One region of the Carnobacterium sp. 1290_CSPC genome, then DNA from elsewhere that is predicted to be linked to it. Evidence: predicted binding sites of a transcription regulator. Region 1 holds the regulator's gene; the other holds the start of a gene.
What was found. The regulator Rex, encoded in region 1, represses fermentation and respiration genes when NADH is low (regulators of the CRP and FNR family bind a similar motif). The targets are predictions, from matches to a motif close to TTGTGAANTANTTCACAA.
Positions count from the first base shown of each region.

Region 2: a site for Rex is predicted at 3,364-3,381, ahead of AC973_RS06520 (acyl-CoA dehydrogenase family protein). Genes of this name have one in related genera too.

Region 1 is NZ_JVVG01000076.1:60,507-68,254, forward strand. Features, by position in the region: gene argH (argininosuccinate lyase) at 1-101, opposite strand, end outside; gene AC973_RS07085 (amidase) at 307-1,809, opposite strand; gene groL (chaperonin GroEL) at 2,060-3,682, opposite strand; gene AC973_RS07095 (co-chaperone GroES) at 3,743-4,012, opposite strand; gene AC973_RS07105 (redox-sensing transcriptional repressor Rex) at 4,652-5,275, opposite strand; gene AC973_RS07110 (ABC-F family ATP-binding cassette domain-containing protein) at 5,472-7,430, shown strand; gene AC973_RS07115 (HpcH/HpaI aldolase family protein) at 7,505-7,748, opposite strand, start outside.
Region 2 is NZ_JVVG01000071.1:74,577-82,324, reverse strand. Features, by position in the region: gene AC973_RS06530 (FtsX-like permease family protein) at 1-1,465, shown strand, start outside; gene AC973_RS06525 (class I adenylate-forming enzyme family protein) at 1,708-3,243, shown strand; gene AC973_RS06520 (acyl-CoA dehydrogenase family protein) at 3,610-4,815, shown strand; gene AC973_RS06515 (3-hydroxyacyl-CoA dehydrogenase/enoyl-CoA hydratase family protein) at 4,914-7,172, shown strand; gene AC973_RS06510 (thiolase family protein) at 7,203-7,748, shown strand, end outside.

The sequences.
Region 1 (7,748 bases):
AGGTCAGCGTCCAACAAGCGGTAATCTACTTGGATAGATTGGTTGAATTGATAAGCATCTTGTGACATTTCCTCGTGAAATTTATTAGACCAAATGGCCATAGCGATACACTCCTTTGATTTCTGGGCAATCTCCTGCCCGTTTCTTGTCTTCGTTAATGAGAATATTAACAAATAATGAGAAAATGACAAGTGTTTTTTTATTTTCAAAAATAAAGGTAGCCAAGCTAACAAAAATAAAAATAAAAAGAGCTAGATAAATAGTAACTAGCTCTACGTGAATAGCATTTAAATGGCTGATAGGTTTTTACAAATTGACAATAGCTGTATCTAATAATTGTTGGTCTTCAAATTGTTTGGCTAATTGTAATAGTAAATAATCATTTCCTTTTTGCGCAATAAATTGTATACCAACCGGCAAATGATCCTTATTTTTATATAAGGGTAAGGAAATAGCTGGTTGACCTAACATGTTAATTAAAGATGTATAAGGCATATGGACAACACTCTTGGCGAAATGTTCCCAGATAATGCCTTGCTGGTCGGCCATTTCATAATCATCAAAGTGTTTCTCCTTTTCGATTATTTCATTTAGATTATCTGGGTCAAATTGGCCATGGATAGGTGCTGGACCATTAGTTGTTGGCGTTAATAACAAATCAACTTCTTCTTCAAACATTGCTTCAGACTGAGCCGTCCACTTGTCCCATTCGGTTAGTAATTGGCTATAGCGATAAGACGGTACTTTTAAGCCCGCCCGGTAGATGGCCCAGGTTAACGGTTCAACATCCGAAAAGGTTACTGGGTGACCGCTTGCTTGTTCAATATCCTTCATCATAGCCGCTGTTTCAACACTATTCATCACAAAGTAATTACGCATGGTTTCAGCTCTGTCAAAAGGTTCCGTTACTTTGAAAACTTCATGTCCTAGCTTTCTAAGTACTTGTATCGTTTGGTTTAAGGCTTCTTTAGCATCCTCATTTATTGGCCAAGCTTGGTTTAATTGGTCCAGGTAGCCAATCTTTAAAGGTTTATTTAAAGGTTTTAAGCTAGTTTCATTTATTATAGGCATAATGAATGGTGCCTCTAACTGCTCTACTTGAAGATTTCGTAATAAAGTCCAGGTATCATCCACACTTTTCGTTAAAGCAAAATTGATAGATGCCCCTTGCCAACCGCGATATGATCCAGGTCCAACAGTTACTCGCCCTCTAGATGGCTTTAACCCGATTAAGCCTGAAAAAGATGCCGGAATACGAATAGAGCCACCACCATCTGATCCAAAGGCTAATGGCACAATACCTGCTTTTAAAGCAGCAGCCGCACCACCACTAGAACCACCCGGATTGCGGTTTAAATCAGTTGGATTATTTACTTGGCCAAAAGCTTTTGAATCACTGATTCCTTTAAAACCAAATTCTGGTACATTGGTGCGACCAATAATCACAAAACCAGCACTAACGATATTTTCAACAAAATACTCGGTTACCTGCATAGTCGTATCTTTCGTTAAATTGGATCCACTTGCTGTAAGATGCCCTGCTTGATGTTGCCCTAAATCTTTCAGCAGGGTTGGGACACCGAAGAAATCAGGCAAGCTATCTATTTCCTCCTCCGTTAACTGATCTAAATAACCATCGTATTCTTTCGCTTGAGCTCGTGCAGTGCTTGCTTGCACACATACAATGGCATTCAATCTAGGATTCAACGCTTCAATATTCGCCAAGGCTTGGTCCACTAACGCCAAGACCGTAACCTTCCGCTCCTTGACTTGCTGTGCATAATAACCTGCATCTTCTGTAAACAACATGGTAAATCTCCCTTCAATCAGCTACTTACTCTCTTACCTTTTCAACTCATAACCCCATTATAGTGAAAACGCCTTTATGATAGAAAGAGTTTACCCATATTAACAAAGTTTATAAAAAAATAGGAGATGTGAACTTGATTTCACACCTCCTATCAATCGTTATCATAATGGGTTCGGCCAATAACTGACTTTTATCCCCACGTGATTTTTTGGTCGTTTTCTTTATAAAAGACCTACTTAACTTTTTTTATTAATACATACCTGCACTTGGATCCATTGCTGGCATTTGTGGTTCAGGTTGCGGTTGGCTTGCAACAGCTGCTTCAGTAGATAAGATTAATCCAGCTACTGAACCTGCATTTTGCAATGCTGAGCGAGATACTTTAGTTGGATCAACAATACCTTCTTCAATCATGTTTACCCATTCAGAAGTTGCAGCATTAAATCCGACACCTTCTGCTTGTTCTTTCAATTTCTCAACAATTACAGAACCTTCTAAACCAGCGTTCTCAGCGATTTGACGTACTGGAGCTTCTAAAGCACGTAAGACGATTTGTGCACCAGTTTGTTCATCACCAGCTAATGTTTCAGCTAATTCAGCAACTGCTTTTTTAGCATTGATAAAGGCAGTACCACCACCAGCTACGATACCTTGGTCAACAGCCGCACGTGTTGCGTTTAAAGCATCTTCGATACGTAATTTACGTTCTTTTAATTCTGATTCAGTAGCTGCACCAACTTTAACAACAGCAACACCACCAGCTAATTTAGCTAAGCGTTCTAATAATTTCTCACGGTCATATTCAGAAGTTGTTTCTTCAATTTGACTACGGATTTGGGCAACACGTTGTGCTAATTGCTCTTTATCGCCCGCACCCTCAACAATAGTTGTTTCATCTTTTGTGATTACAACGCGGTTAGCAGAACCTAATTGATCAATTGTCGTATCTTTTAATTCAAGTCCTAAATCTTCAGTAATTACTTGACCACCTGTTAGGATAGATAAATCTTCTAACATTGCTTTACGACGGTCACCAAAGGCTGGCGCTTTTACCCCAACGACGTTGAAAGTACCACGGATTTTATTCAACACTAATGTAGGTAATGCTTCACCATCAATATCATCAGCTACTAATAATAATGCACGACCTTCTTGAACAACTTGTTCTAGAACTGGCAAGATGTCTTGGATATTAGAAATCTTTTTATCTGTTAATAAAATATAAGGATTTTCTAAAACGGCTTCCATCTTGTCATTGTCAGTTACCATATATTGAGATAGGTAACCACGGTCAAATTGCATACCTTCAACAACATCTAGAGAGGTATCAATTGATTGAGATTCTTCAATAGTGATGACGCCATCTTGGCCAACTTTTTCCATTGCTTCTGCAATTAAGTCACCAACTTCGCTGTCGCCTGATGAAATTGACGCAACGTTAGCGATTGCGCCTTTAGAATCTACAGGAACTGAAATTTCAGATAAACGATCTGAAGCTACGCGAATTGCTTTGTCAATCCCGCGACGAACACCCACTGGGTTAGCACCAGCAGTAACGTTTTTCATACCTTCAGTTACAATTGCTTGAGTTAGAACAGTGGCAGTTGTTGTACCGTCACCAGCGATATCATTTGTTTTTGAAGCTACTTCAGCAACTAGTTTTGCACCCATATCTTCAAATTTATCTTCTAATTCAATTTCTTTAGCGATGGTTACACCATCGTTAGTGATTAGCGGCGAACCATAACTTTGGTCTAAAACAACATTACGACCTTTTGGTCCTAAAGTTACTTTCACCGTATCAGCTAATATATCAATCCCACGAACCATTGATTGACGTGCATCTTCTGAAAATTTAATATCTTTTGCCATTTATTCATTCACCTCATAAAATTTCATACTGTTATTAATCTGTAAATATTGATAAATTGACTAATCTACAATTGCGATAATATCGCTTTCTTTAATAATTAATAATTCTTGACCATCATATTCAAATGTTGAACCTGCATATTTTTCAAATAGAACGCGGTCGCCTTCTTTCAATTGTGATGTGAAATCTTCCGTATTCTCAGCAACTGCTTCAACAACACCTACTTGTTGTTTCTCTTTGGCAGCTGACGGTAATACGATACCTGAAACTGTTTGCTCTTTAGCCTCTTCAACTCTCACAACTGCGCGTCCGTTTAATGGTTTAATCATTTACATGTCCCTCCATTTATATAAAATATCTGTCAAACCCAAGCTAAATTACTTGGTTATTTTAGAGATTAGCACTCTCTATGTTTGACTGCTAACCTCTACATTTCTTATCTTAAAACAATCAAATATGAATTGCAAGAGAAAGATTGACTTTTTTTGACCTATTTTTCTTTATAAGTCGAAAACCTTGATTTTATGCGGAATTTAAGTTATTTTTAGTAGTTGAAGAATGTGGTAAATTTTGATAAAAGTCAAAATATGTTATATAAGAGAGGAATGTCAGTTTTTTTATGTTAAAAGGACCAGTAATATTTTTATTACTATTCAAACTAGTATTTATTTTCCTAGCCGTTACCTTCGCCATCGGCAGTGTGGAAGGTTCTGGATGGAATTGGACAGTATACTTAGCACTAGCTGTTGCAGCGTATGAAATAGTTGACTTGTTAAAGACGCTAAACGTACTACGCCAATTTAATTCGAAATCATAATCTTTTTATTTATTGTAATTTAGTAAAAATTGCAAACAATTTAAGATTTCATATGTGAAATTCAACAAACTTCCCCTGCAATTAAGGTAAAAAAAGGCCGAGACTAAAGATCTCGGCTTATTCGCTTGCTAGCATATAGCTAGCACATATATTATGAATTTGTTGAGATGAAGTAGATTAAGGTTTGCAGTTCGTTCGTGAAGTCTACATCTTGCACCCGGATACTATCCGGTACATCTAATCTCACTGGCGTAAAGTTCAAGATGCCTTTGATACCTGCTTGTTCTAACGATGGTATCATATCTTGAGCAACTGCTTCAGGTACCGAGAGGATGACCACTTCTATATCCATTAATTTTAATTGTTGCGTCAAATCCTTCATATCATAAACAGGCACACCATTGTGGACCGTACCAATGATATCCTGATTGATATCAAAAGCAGCACCAATTCGTATGTTGTTTGACTTTTTAAAGTTATAGTTCAATAAGGCATTACCAAGATTACCTACACCAACTAATGCAACTGTTGTTAAACGATCTTGGCTTAGTGTCTTACCAAAGAAGTCTAATAAAGCATCAATATCATAGCCATACCCTCGTTTACCTAAGGCACCAAAGTATGAAAAGTCACGTCTAATCGTTGCACTTTCAACTTTCACTGCTTCACTTAATTCTGTAGAAGAAACACGTGTTTTCCCCATATTTTTAAATACACGTAGGTAACGGTGGTAGAGCGGTAATCTTTTGGCGGTTGCTTTGGGTATTTTACGCATGTTCAGTCCTCTTTCTAGTTTAGAAAATAATTTCTTAAACAGTATAACAAGTTTGTGAAAATAACACAAGGGTGTTTCATTCGTGATTTTTAGTATATGTTAAATAATGCAATTTTTTATAAAATGTTTCCAGTGATTACTCAAATTTTTTTGTGGTAAAATAATAAGACTATCTAATGAAAGGATCATGCCTACTATGATCATATTACAAGGTTCAAATCTAGCTAGACGCTATGGCGTAGAAGTTATTTTTGAAAACGTACAACTGACAATCCAACACAACAGTCGCATCGCGCTAGTTGGCCGTAATGGTGCCGGTAAGTCAACATTATTAAAAATGTTGGCCAACATTCAAGCACCTGATGACGGTCAAGTTTCCTTAACTAAAGGAACAACCATCGCCTATATGGACCAACACACAGCCGTCTCTGGTGATCGAACAATTTATGAAGAAATGGTTTCCGTATTTGAACCTGTAATCAAATTAATAAAGGAATCAGAAACCGCTGCGCTTGCCTTAGCAGATGAAGAACTTATGCAAGATACAGAGGCATATGAAGTTGCGCTCAATCGCTATGACAAACTTCAAGAAGACTTGATTCGCTTTAATGCGTACGGATACGAATCTGAAATCCGCATGGTATTACACGGTTTCCAATTTTTTGACGAAGACTATAGCCGTAAGATTTCAACACTTTCTGGAGGTCAACGAACGCGTCTTGCTTTAGCGAAAATCCTACTCGAGAAGAAAGATTTACTCATTCTAGATGAGCCAACTAACCACCTAGATATCGAGACTTTGACTTGGCTTGAAAACTATCTACCAAAGTATCCTGGTGCCTTATTAATCGTATCCCATGACCGGTATTTTTTAGATGCCGTTACCAATGAGACTTATGAAATGGCGCACCAAGGTATCCATTATTATAAAGGGAATTATTCATTCTACTTGAAAGAACGGGCACAGCGTCTCACCATGCAAATGAAAGCTTACGAAAAGCAGCAAGAAGAGATCGCCAAATTAGAAGACTATGTAGCACGTAATATTGTGCGCGCCTCAACGACAAAAATGGCACAGTCACGTCGTAAGCAATTAGAGAAAATGACCAAAATTGAAAAGCCATTAAACGATGAAAAAACCGCACGCATTCAGTTCTCCGTTGCTGAAAGTTCTGGGAATGATGTTTTACAAACCAATAAATTAGCCGTCGGGTATAGTCCAGATAAAGTTTTGGCTGAACCTATCTCATTCCAGCTACGCAAACAGGAAGCAATTGCAATTGTTGGACCAAATGGTGTAGGTAAATCAACCTTACTCAAAACAATTATTAAACAAATTCCAGCTATACGCGGCACTATCGAATATGGCGCTCACTTACAAATTGGGTACTATGACCAAGAATTAGGCAATTTAAATTCAAAAAAAGATGTACTTCACGAGTTATGGGACGAACATCCATCCATGATGGAACGAGATGTTCGCACTATTCTTGGCTCCTTCTTATTTACTGGAAATGATGTGACCAAGTCTGTAGCAACACTTTCTGGTGGGGAAAAAGCCCGACTTGAATTGGCGAAACTCGCTTTGGAACATGATAATTTCCTGATTCTCGATGAACCAACCAACCATTTGGATATTGATTCTAAAGAAGTATTAGAGAATGCCTTGATCGAATATGATGGTACCCTATTATTTGTCAGCCATGATAGGTACTTCATCAACCGGATTGCTACCTCTGTTTTAGAAATTAATCCTGATGGTTCCACGCTTTATCTTGGTGACTATGATTATTATGTGGCTAAAAAAGCGTCAGAAGAAGAACGTCTTGCTTTACTAGCAGCTGAAAGCAACGATGAAAAGGTAGAAAAAACAACTACTCAACCCACCTCCGAGACGAAACAGGCTTTTCAACTATCTAAAGAGAAACAAAGAGAACAACGAAAATTACAGCGTGAAATTACCCAACATGAAGAGGCAATGGCTGATTTAGAAGGAAAAATTGAAGAAATCCAATTGGATATGACAAAACCTGAATTTCTTGATGATTTTGAGAAATTAAACGAATTAAATCAATCCCTTCAAGAAGCAGAAAAAGCCTTAGACCAAGTGATGACCGCTTGGGAAGAAGCTGCAACGAAATTAGAAAACTTATAAAAGCAAAAACAAGGTAAGCCCTTTAAAGAAAATATGGCTTACCTTGTTTTTTTATCAACTATACCAAATAGTTGTTATTTCAAAAATACCGCATCATCTACTTGGTATTTATCTCCTTCTACCCCTTTTCGAACGTCATCAATTCTTGTTTTGGTTGCTTGACGAAAGAAGGCCAAGTCGTTCAATACCGTGACGAATTGGAATCCTTGTTCAATTCGGTTGATTGCATCTTGTGCATTAGCTGTAAAGATGCCTGGAATTTTACCCGCTTCTTTACATGCTTTAAGGACTTTTTGAATATTGGCTTCAAGTTCTGGA
Region 2 (7,748 bases), on a different contig from region 1:
CAAGTATATTATGTATGCAGGAGTGGCAGCTATTTTAGGGTTGGTCATCGGTATTTCAATCGGTAACTATCTATTCCCGAATATCATTGTGTCTGCCTTCTCCAATACCGTGGCCTTACCAGGCATGATTTACACTTGGCAAATTGTGGACATCTCACTCGCAGTAGGGATTTCCTTGTTGACGACTGTTTTACCAGCTTGGTTAACCACTAGAACGACTCTGAACGAGAAGACCGCACGCTTATTGCAACCTGTTACTGGGAAAAATGGCCAACACATTTTCCTAGAAAGGTTTAAAGGGTTCTGGTCCCGCTTGAGTTTCCAAGGTAAGATCACTTGGCGGAACATCTTTCTCTATAAAGGACGTAACTTGATGACCATTATCGGGGTTGCCGGATGTGCCATGTTGATTGTCACTGGATTCGGTCTATCTGACTCTATTTCAGGTCTACCGGACGAACAATTCATCCAAGTGAAAATGTATGACGGTAGCCTGTCATTCAATATGGATGCCAGTCAAGAAGACCGCGACCAAGTGGTGGCCGATTTAACAGATAATGGTGACGTGGAGAATGTTTTACCGCTGTCCCGTGACGTTCTGATGACCGATGACGAAACAATCACCCAACAAATCGTGAGTGTCATGACCTTTGATTCAGAAAGCAACTATCAAGGTTACTTCCAATTACAAGAACTAGACACCGAACATAAGATGACCTTACCTGAAGATGGTGTCCTTATCACCGCTAAGCTGGCCTCATTATTGGGCATTCAAGCAGGAGATACAGTGACCTTAGTGGATACCAATAACGATCCTTATGAATTTTCTGTAAAAGGCGTCATCACCAACTATCTAGGTCATGAAATCTACATGACAGATGCTTACTACCAAGAGGTATTCGGTGAAGAAAGTGAAGAAAACACAGCCCTTGTTCAATTTGAAAGTGGCTTATCCACTAGCGACCAATCCGCAATCTTTGACCAAGTCAAAGAAGAAGCTGGCGTCATTGGGACAAGTTTAAACGCTAGTCAAATCACGGACTTTGAAGAAACCCTATCAGCCCTTGATCTGGTGACCGTCGTCTTGATTATTTCAGCAGGTGGCCTGGCCTTTATCGTCCTTTACTCATTAACCAACATTAATGTGTCAGAACGGATGCACGAATTGGCGACAGTTAAGGTGCTAGGATTCCGGTCACTTGAAGTCAGTATGTATGTTTATCGAGAAACCTTATTCTTAACCATGGTAGGGATTATCATTGGGAACTTCTTAGGATACGGCTTACTCAGCTATATCTTAAATACAGTGGCAATCGATCAGGTATTCTTCCCGATTGTGATCCAATGGCAATCTTACCTATACGCAAGTCTGATTACCTTAGCCTTCTCCATTGTGGTCATGATCTTCATGCACTACAAACTGAAGAAAGTGGAAATGGTATCAGCACTCAAAGAAGAAGATTAATTAAATTAGGACCGGGATTCATTCCTGGTCTTATTTTTTTATGCGCAAAATCATTAAATTCAACACAATTTGTACAATATTGTTTTTGGTAAACCCCTAATATTGGGCTTTTGTGTCTCATCTTCTCATTTAATTCCTTAAAAATTAAAGGATTCTCTAGACAAGGCTTGAGTTTTTAGTAAAATGAGAGTAACAAAAGATGATAGCGCTTACAGATTCTAACGTTTAAGGAGAGATAAACAATGAATTTGGACTGGATTAAAACGCGCGCAATTACTTCCCCTGAAAAGGTGGCGGTGATTGATCCATTGAAACACACAGAATTTACCTATCAAGATTTAAATCAACGTGCGGAAATTTTAGCTCGGCACTTGGTAGAGGATGCAGGCGTCAAAAAGGGAGACCGGATTGCCACTTTTGCCCCTAACGATATTGCTATTATTGATATGTTGTTAGCGGCAATTAAGATTGGTGCAGTCTTCGTTCCACTCAACTGGCGATTAAAACCAGTAGAAATTGCCCGAGTGGTAGAAGATGCAGGTGTTGAATATATTTTATATGCAACTAACCATTTAGACCGTCTATCAGAAGTACCTGACGCTTACATCAAGTACAATGTAGACGAGGTTGAATACAATCAAATGATGGATTTAAGTAACCATCAACCTTTTGAGAGTGTGTCTATTGATTGGCAAGATCCTATTTTATTAATTTATACCTCAGGTTCAACCGGTCGACCAAAAGGGGTCATTCATACCCATGAAAGTTATTTAAATAACGTATTCAATCAAATCATTTCTTGGAGAATGAGTGAAGATTGGGTAACAATTGGCTCAACCCCAATGTTCCACATTTTAGGTTTTATTGATATTGCGATACCAATGTTAGTTGTAGGTGGTCAATTAGTCTTAGAACGCTACTTCAACTATGAAACCATTAACGATTGGATCCGTACTTACAAACCAAATGTACTAGTCATGATTCCAACCATGTACTACGGTATTATCGCTTCACCTGACTTTAAACCAGAAAACTTAATGAGCGTAGACTTATTAGTCGCAGGAGGGTCACCACCATTACCAGCTGTACAAAAAGTTTTCCAGCAAATGGGTAAAATTATTATTAACGCCTACGGCTTAACCGAAGCGCCTTTATTAACGTTTAATACTAGTCAACGCGCTAATGAGCGCCCGACTACAATTGGTTCTCCTCTTTTATTTGATGAAATGATCGTTGTAGATGATGAGATGCACCCATTACCACAAGGTGAAATTGGTGAATTGTTGGTGAAAGGGAAGAACGTAACACCTGGTTATTGGAAGCTACCTGAAGAAAATGCCAAAGCTTTCCATGATGGCTATTTTAGAACTGGGGATTTAGCTTACTTAAATGAATATGGGGAAATGACTTTAGTCAATCGTTTGAAAGAATTGATTATCACTGGTGGGGAAAATGTCTTACCATCTGAAGTTGAGGCTGTATTAAGCCAGCATCCATTGGTTAAATCAACTATTGTACTTGGATTTGAACATCCAAAATTTGGTGAATCTGTTTCAGCAGCGATCATGGTCAATAAAGATGTTGAAGGCGCAGACAAATTCCAAGAAGTACTAGATCAATTCTGCTTGGAAAAACTTGCCGGTTATAAGACGCCAAAACTTTACATGGAAATTGACGAAATCCCAGTTAACTCGGTTGGTAAACCAGACCGTATAGAACTTAGTCGTATGATGGCAGCGCACGCTAAAGAAAATTTGACAGCAAGCGCAGGTAGTTAAAATAAGGATTAAATTAGGCACTAGGAGACTTATTTTCCTAGTGTTTTTTTATTTGCTTTTAAATATACCTAATAATGGTTGCTTATAAAATTCAACTATATAAGGGATTTTGTATTTATTTTGTAATAGTAATCATAAGTTTAGCTTATAACTATTGTTAATGACGCTTTTTAGAAAGCGTTTACAATAACTATTAGTATTACTCATAGTCCATATTAATAAGGCTTATTTTCCTTTACACCTTATTGGTATTAATATAAGTTTGTAAGCGATATCATTTTTGTTAGTTTTACTAGAAAATATTCAATTCAGGCAAAACCAGCGTGGCAATTGATCTATATATAAATAATAAGGAGTGTTTACCTCATGGAAAATAGAGAAGCAGTATTAAAAGAGTTATTCCCAGAAGATATCTTAAAGATCTCAAGTGGTTTAACCGATGGAGAAATTGAAGTTTTAAAACAGTTGGTAGAACTATTAGAAAGCAAATACCGCAGTGGCTTAAATGAAGCATGGGTAACTGAATCAGAACCAGAAGGATTCTTTGAAGATATTGGTAGTTTAAGATACTTTGACAATCCCCTTTTATTTGAAGGGCGTGAAGGTAAAAAGACAACCAGTCAATTATTCCAATTCTTTTTCGCTTTTACCCTATCGCGTTTTGATGTGTCCTTGAATACTTTATTGGGTGTTCATACGGGACTAGGTTTTAATACTTTCCTATTTGGTGGTAGTCCTGAACAAGTTCAAAAGTATATTCCAAAACTAGCCAGTCATCAACTACGCACATGTTTTGCTTTAACTGAGCCAAATCATGGTTCTGATGTGGCTTGGGGATTAGAAACAAGTGCTAGACGCGAAGGCGACAAATGGATTATCAATGGTGAAAAACGGTGGATTGGTGGTGCTTCAGTTGCTGATGTGATTCCAGTATTTGCTCGAGATGAGGAAACTGGTAAGCCAAAATGCTTTATCGTTCAAGCAGGGCAAGCTGGTTTGGATATTGATGTAATTCAAAATAAAATTGCTCTAAAAATTGTGCCAAATGCTAATATCCATTTGAAAGATGTTGAAGTCGCTGAAAGTGATCGACTACAAAATATCAATTCATTTAAAGATATTGCGAAAGTTTTATATTCAACACGTGCAGGAGTTGCCAACATGGCCACCGGTGCGATGGCTGGGGCATTACAAGCTAGCTTGAAATATGTCACTGAGCGTAAGCAATTTGGTAAAGAAATTTCTAATTATCAATTAGTACAAGAAAAATTAGCCATGATGCAAGGAAATTTAACTGCTGCAATGGCTCTATGTTCACAAATTGCACGTCAACAAGAAGAAGGTGACTACAACGAGGTAGTAACTTCAGTCGGTAAAATGATGAATGCATTAAGACTTCGGGAAACAGTGGCAATGGGCCGCGGAATTTGTGGAGGTAACGGGATTGTAGTGGACAATGATATTGCACGATTCTTTGCAGATGCAGAAGCCGTCTACACCTATGAAGGAACGCACGAAGTAAATGCCTTAGTCATTGGTCGTGCCTTGACCGGACAAGCAGCATTTAATTAGTAATTTAAACCGACAATAATAAAGAGCCGGGTAGACAGTTCAAATAATCTGCCCAATCTCTTATTTTTAGAAATTGATCAAAGATGGAGGGAAATACAATGACAATTACAAAAGCGACCGTTCTCGGGGCTGGTGTCATGGGGAGTCAAATTGCCGCCTTACTCGTAAATGCGGGATTGAAAGTACAATTATTAGATGTTGTCATCGACGAAAATGAACCGAATAAACTTTCTAAGTCTGGATACGACCGTATTACTGACCGGAAGAAACCGATGCTATACCAAAGTCAATTTCAAGGTAACTTGACCTATGGGAATTTTGATGATGACTTAAGTGAACCATCAGATAGTGATATTTTTATTGAAGCAGTTAAAGAAGATATCAAAATTAAACACGCTATTTGGGAGAAGATTGCTGCAGTTGCTAAACCAGAAGCTATCCTAGCGACAAATACTTCCGGTATTCCAATTCAGGCAATAGCTAAAGTTTTTAAAGGTGCAGAGCGTGAACGATTCTTAGGCATGCACTTCTTTAATCCACCACGCTATATGAAATTGGTGGAATTAATTCCAACTGAGTTTACGTCTGAAGCGACAATTAATCAATTAAAAGTCTTTACTGAGAAAAAGTTAGGTAAAGGGGTAGTTGTAGCGAATGATGTACCAGCCTTTATCGCTAATAGAACAGGCACCCACTCTATGAGTGATATTATGTACCGTGCTGAGCGTGATCGCCTGTCAATTACGGAAGTAGATGCCTTAACAGGAAAAGCGATTGGCCGGCCACGCACTGGTACTTATGGGCTATCTGACTTAGTAGGGAATGATGTGGCTACTTTTGTAGTTGGAGGCTTGACGCAAGATCCAAGCGAACAGCCATATTTCAACCAATCTACATTAATTGGCAAATTGGTTGAAGCAGGGGCTTTAGGTAATAAGGTTGGTCATGGTTTTTATAAGAAAGAAGGCCGTCAACGTTTAGTATTAGACCCAGAAACATTCACCTATGTACCAGCTGAAAAACCAAATCTACCTATTTTAGCTAAATTCTCTAGTAACTTGAAAAAGAATATGGACGTCATCTTTAATGCCACAGATACAGCTGGTAAGTTCCTTTGGGAAACTTTAGCGAGTACCTTCTATTATGCAGCCAATAATATCCCTAAAGCGGCAGTGGATTATAAAGATATTGACCGTGCCATGGTTTGGGGCTTCAATTGGAAAGTCGGTCCCTTCCAACTTTGGGATTTAATGGGCTTTGAACGGGTTAAAAAACGTATTGAAAAAGAGATAGGACCTTTACCAGAATGGGTAGCAAATCGAAGTGAGCCATTTTACAAAGAAGGGGAGATTCTTGAGAATCTAACCCCAATGAGTGAAAAGGTAGATGCAAATATTTGGGAAACAGAGGCATCAACCTTAAGTGTTATCAATGATAATCAGTTATTATTCAATTTTCACACACCAAATAATACGATTACAGGCGAGTTATCAGCTGAATTGATTAAAGCTGTGGATGAATTAGAGTCTGGTGACTATGTGGGGATGGTAATTTATTCAAATGGGCCGCATTTCAGTCCTGGTGCGAATTTGAATATGATGAAAGAAGCCATTGAGTCTGACGGGGTTGATGAGTTAATTGGTCAAACAATCAGTGAACTACATGAAGCGGTTAACCGGGTTCGCTACACAGCAAAACCAATTGTAACAGCCGTTCGTGGTCGTGCACTTGGTGGCGGGGCAGAATTGGTTTTAGCATCACCTTATATTGTCGCAGCGGCGGAATCTTATATCGGCTTAGTTGAAGTGGGTGTTGGTTTAGTCCCTGGTGGCGGTGGTTTAGCGGAATTAACGGAACGTGTAATGGATATGAAAATCCAAAAAGATGCAAAAATGCGTATTCTAGGAGATGTCATTACGCGTGTAGCTTCTGGTGATGTATCGATGTCAGCTTATGAAGCCAGAGATAAATACTATCTAAGACAGTCTGATGATATTGTAGCAGCTAGTGATAGCGTAGTGGAGATTGCCTTTGACAAGTTAACTTACTTATCTAAGACGAACTTTATTCCGCGGACTAAGGTGAACTTCCCAATTCTAGGTACTAGCTTCAAAGCGGTTGTGGAAGGTCAATTAGATGCCATGAGACTAGGTCATTTTATCAGTGACTATGATATGGAATTAGGGTTAACCGTTGCAGAAATTATGACAGGTGGGGACTTACCTGAGGGAACACTTGTTAACCAAGATTGGTTACAACATCTAGAAAAAATGCATTTCCTTAGATTAGCGAACAACCAAAAAACATATGAACGGATTGCCTATATGTTAGAAACACGTAAACCATTACGAAACTAGTGGATGAAATTAGGAAGGAATGAACGAATGATGCAAGATGCTTATATCGTTTCTTATGGACGGTCAGCGATTGGTAAAGGGCGGCCGAATGGTGCCCTAGCCAATGATCGTCCAGATGATGTTGCTGCTGAAGTATTAAAAGGGGTCATTGACCGTATTGAAGGTGACTTTGATCCAGCTTTAATTGAGGATGTCATTGTCGGATCAGCCTTTCCAGAAGGTGTACAAGGGATGAACTTTGCCCGTACAATTGCCTTACGGGCGGGGTTACCTTATACAGTTGCTGGTCAAACAGTGAACCGCTATTGTTCATCGGGATTGCAAACAATTGCTATAGCAGCTAATGCTATTATGGCTGGTCAATCAGATGTGCTAGTAGCTGGTGGTGTTGAGTTTATGAGTGCAGTTCCGATGGGTGGGAATGAACCAACGAATAACCCAACCTTACAAACAGAAGATTCGGGTGTGTCCTATCCAATGGGGTTAACTGCTGAAAATGTAGCAAGTAAATACAAGGTTAGTCGCGAAGACCAGGATGCATTTGGTGTAGAAAGTCATCGCCGGGCCCACAAAGCA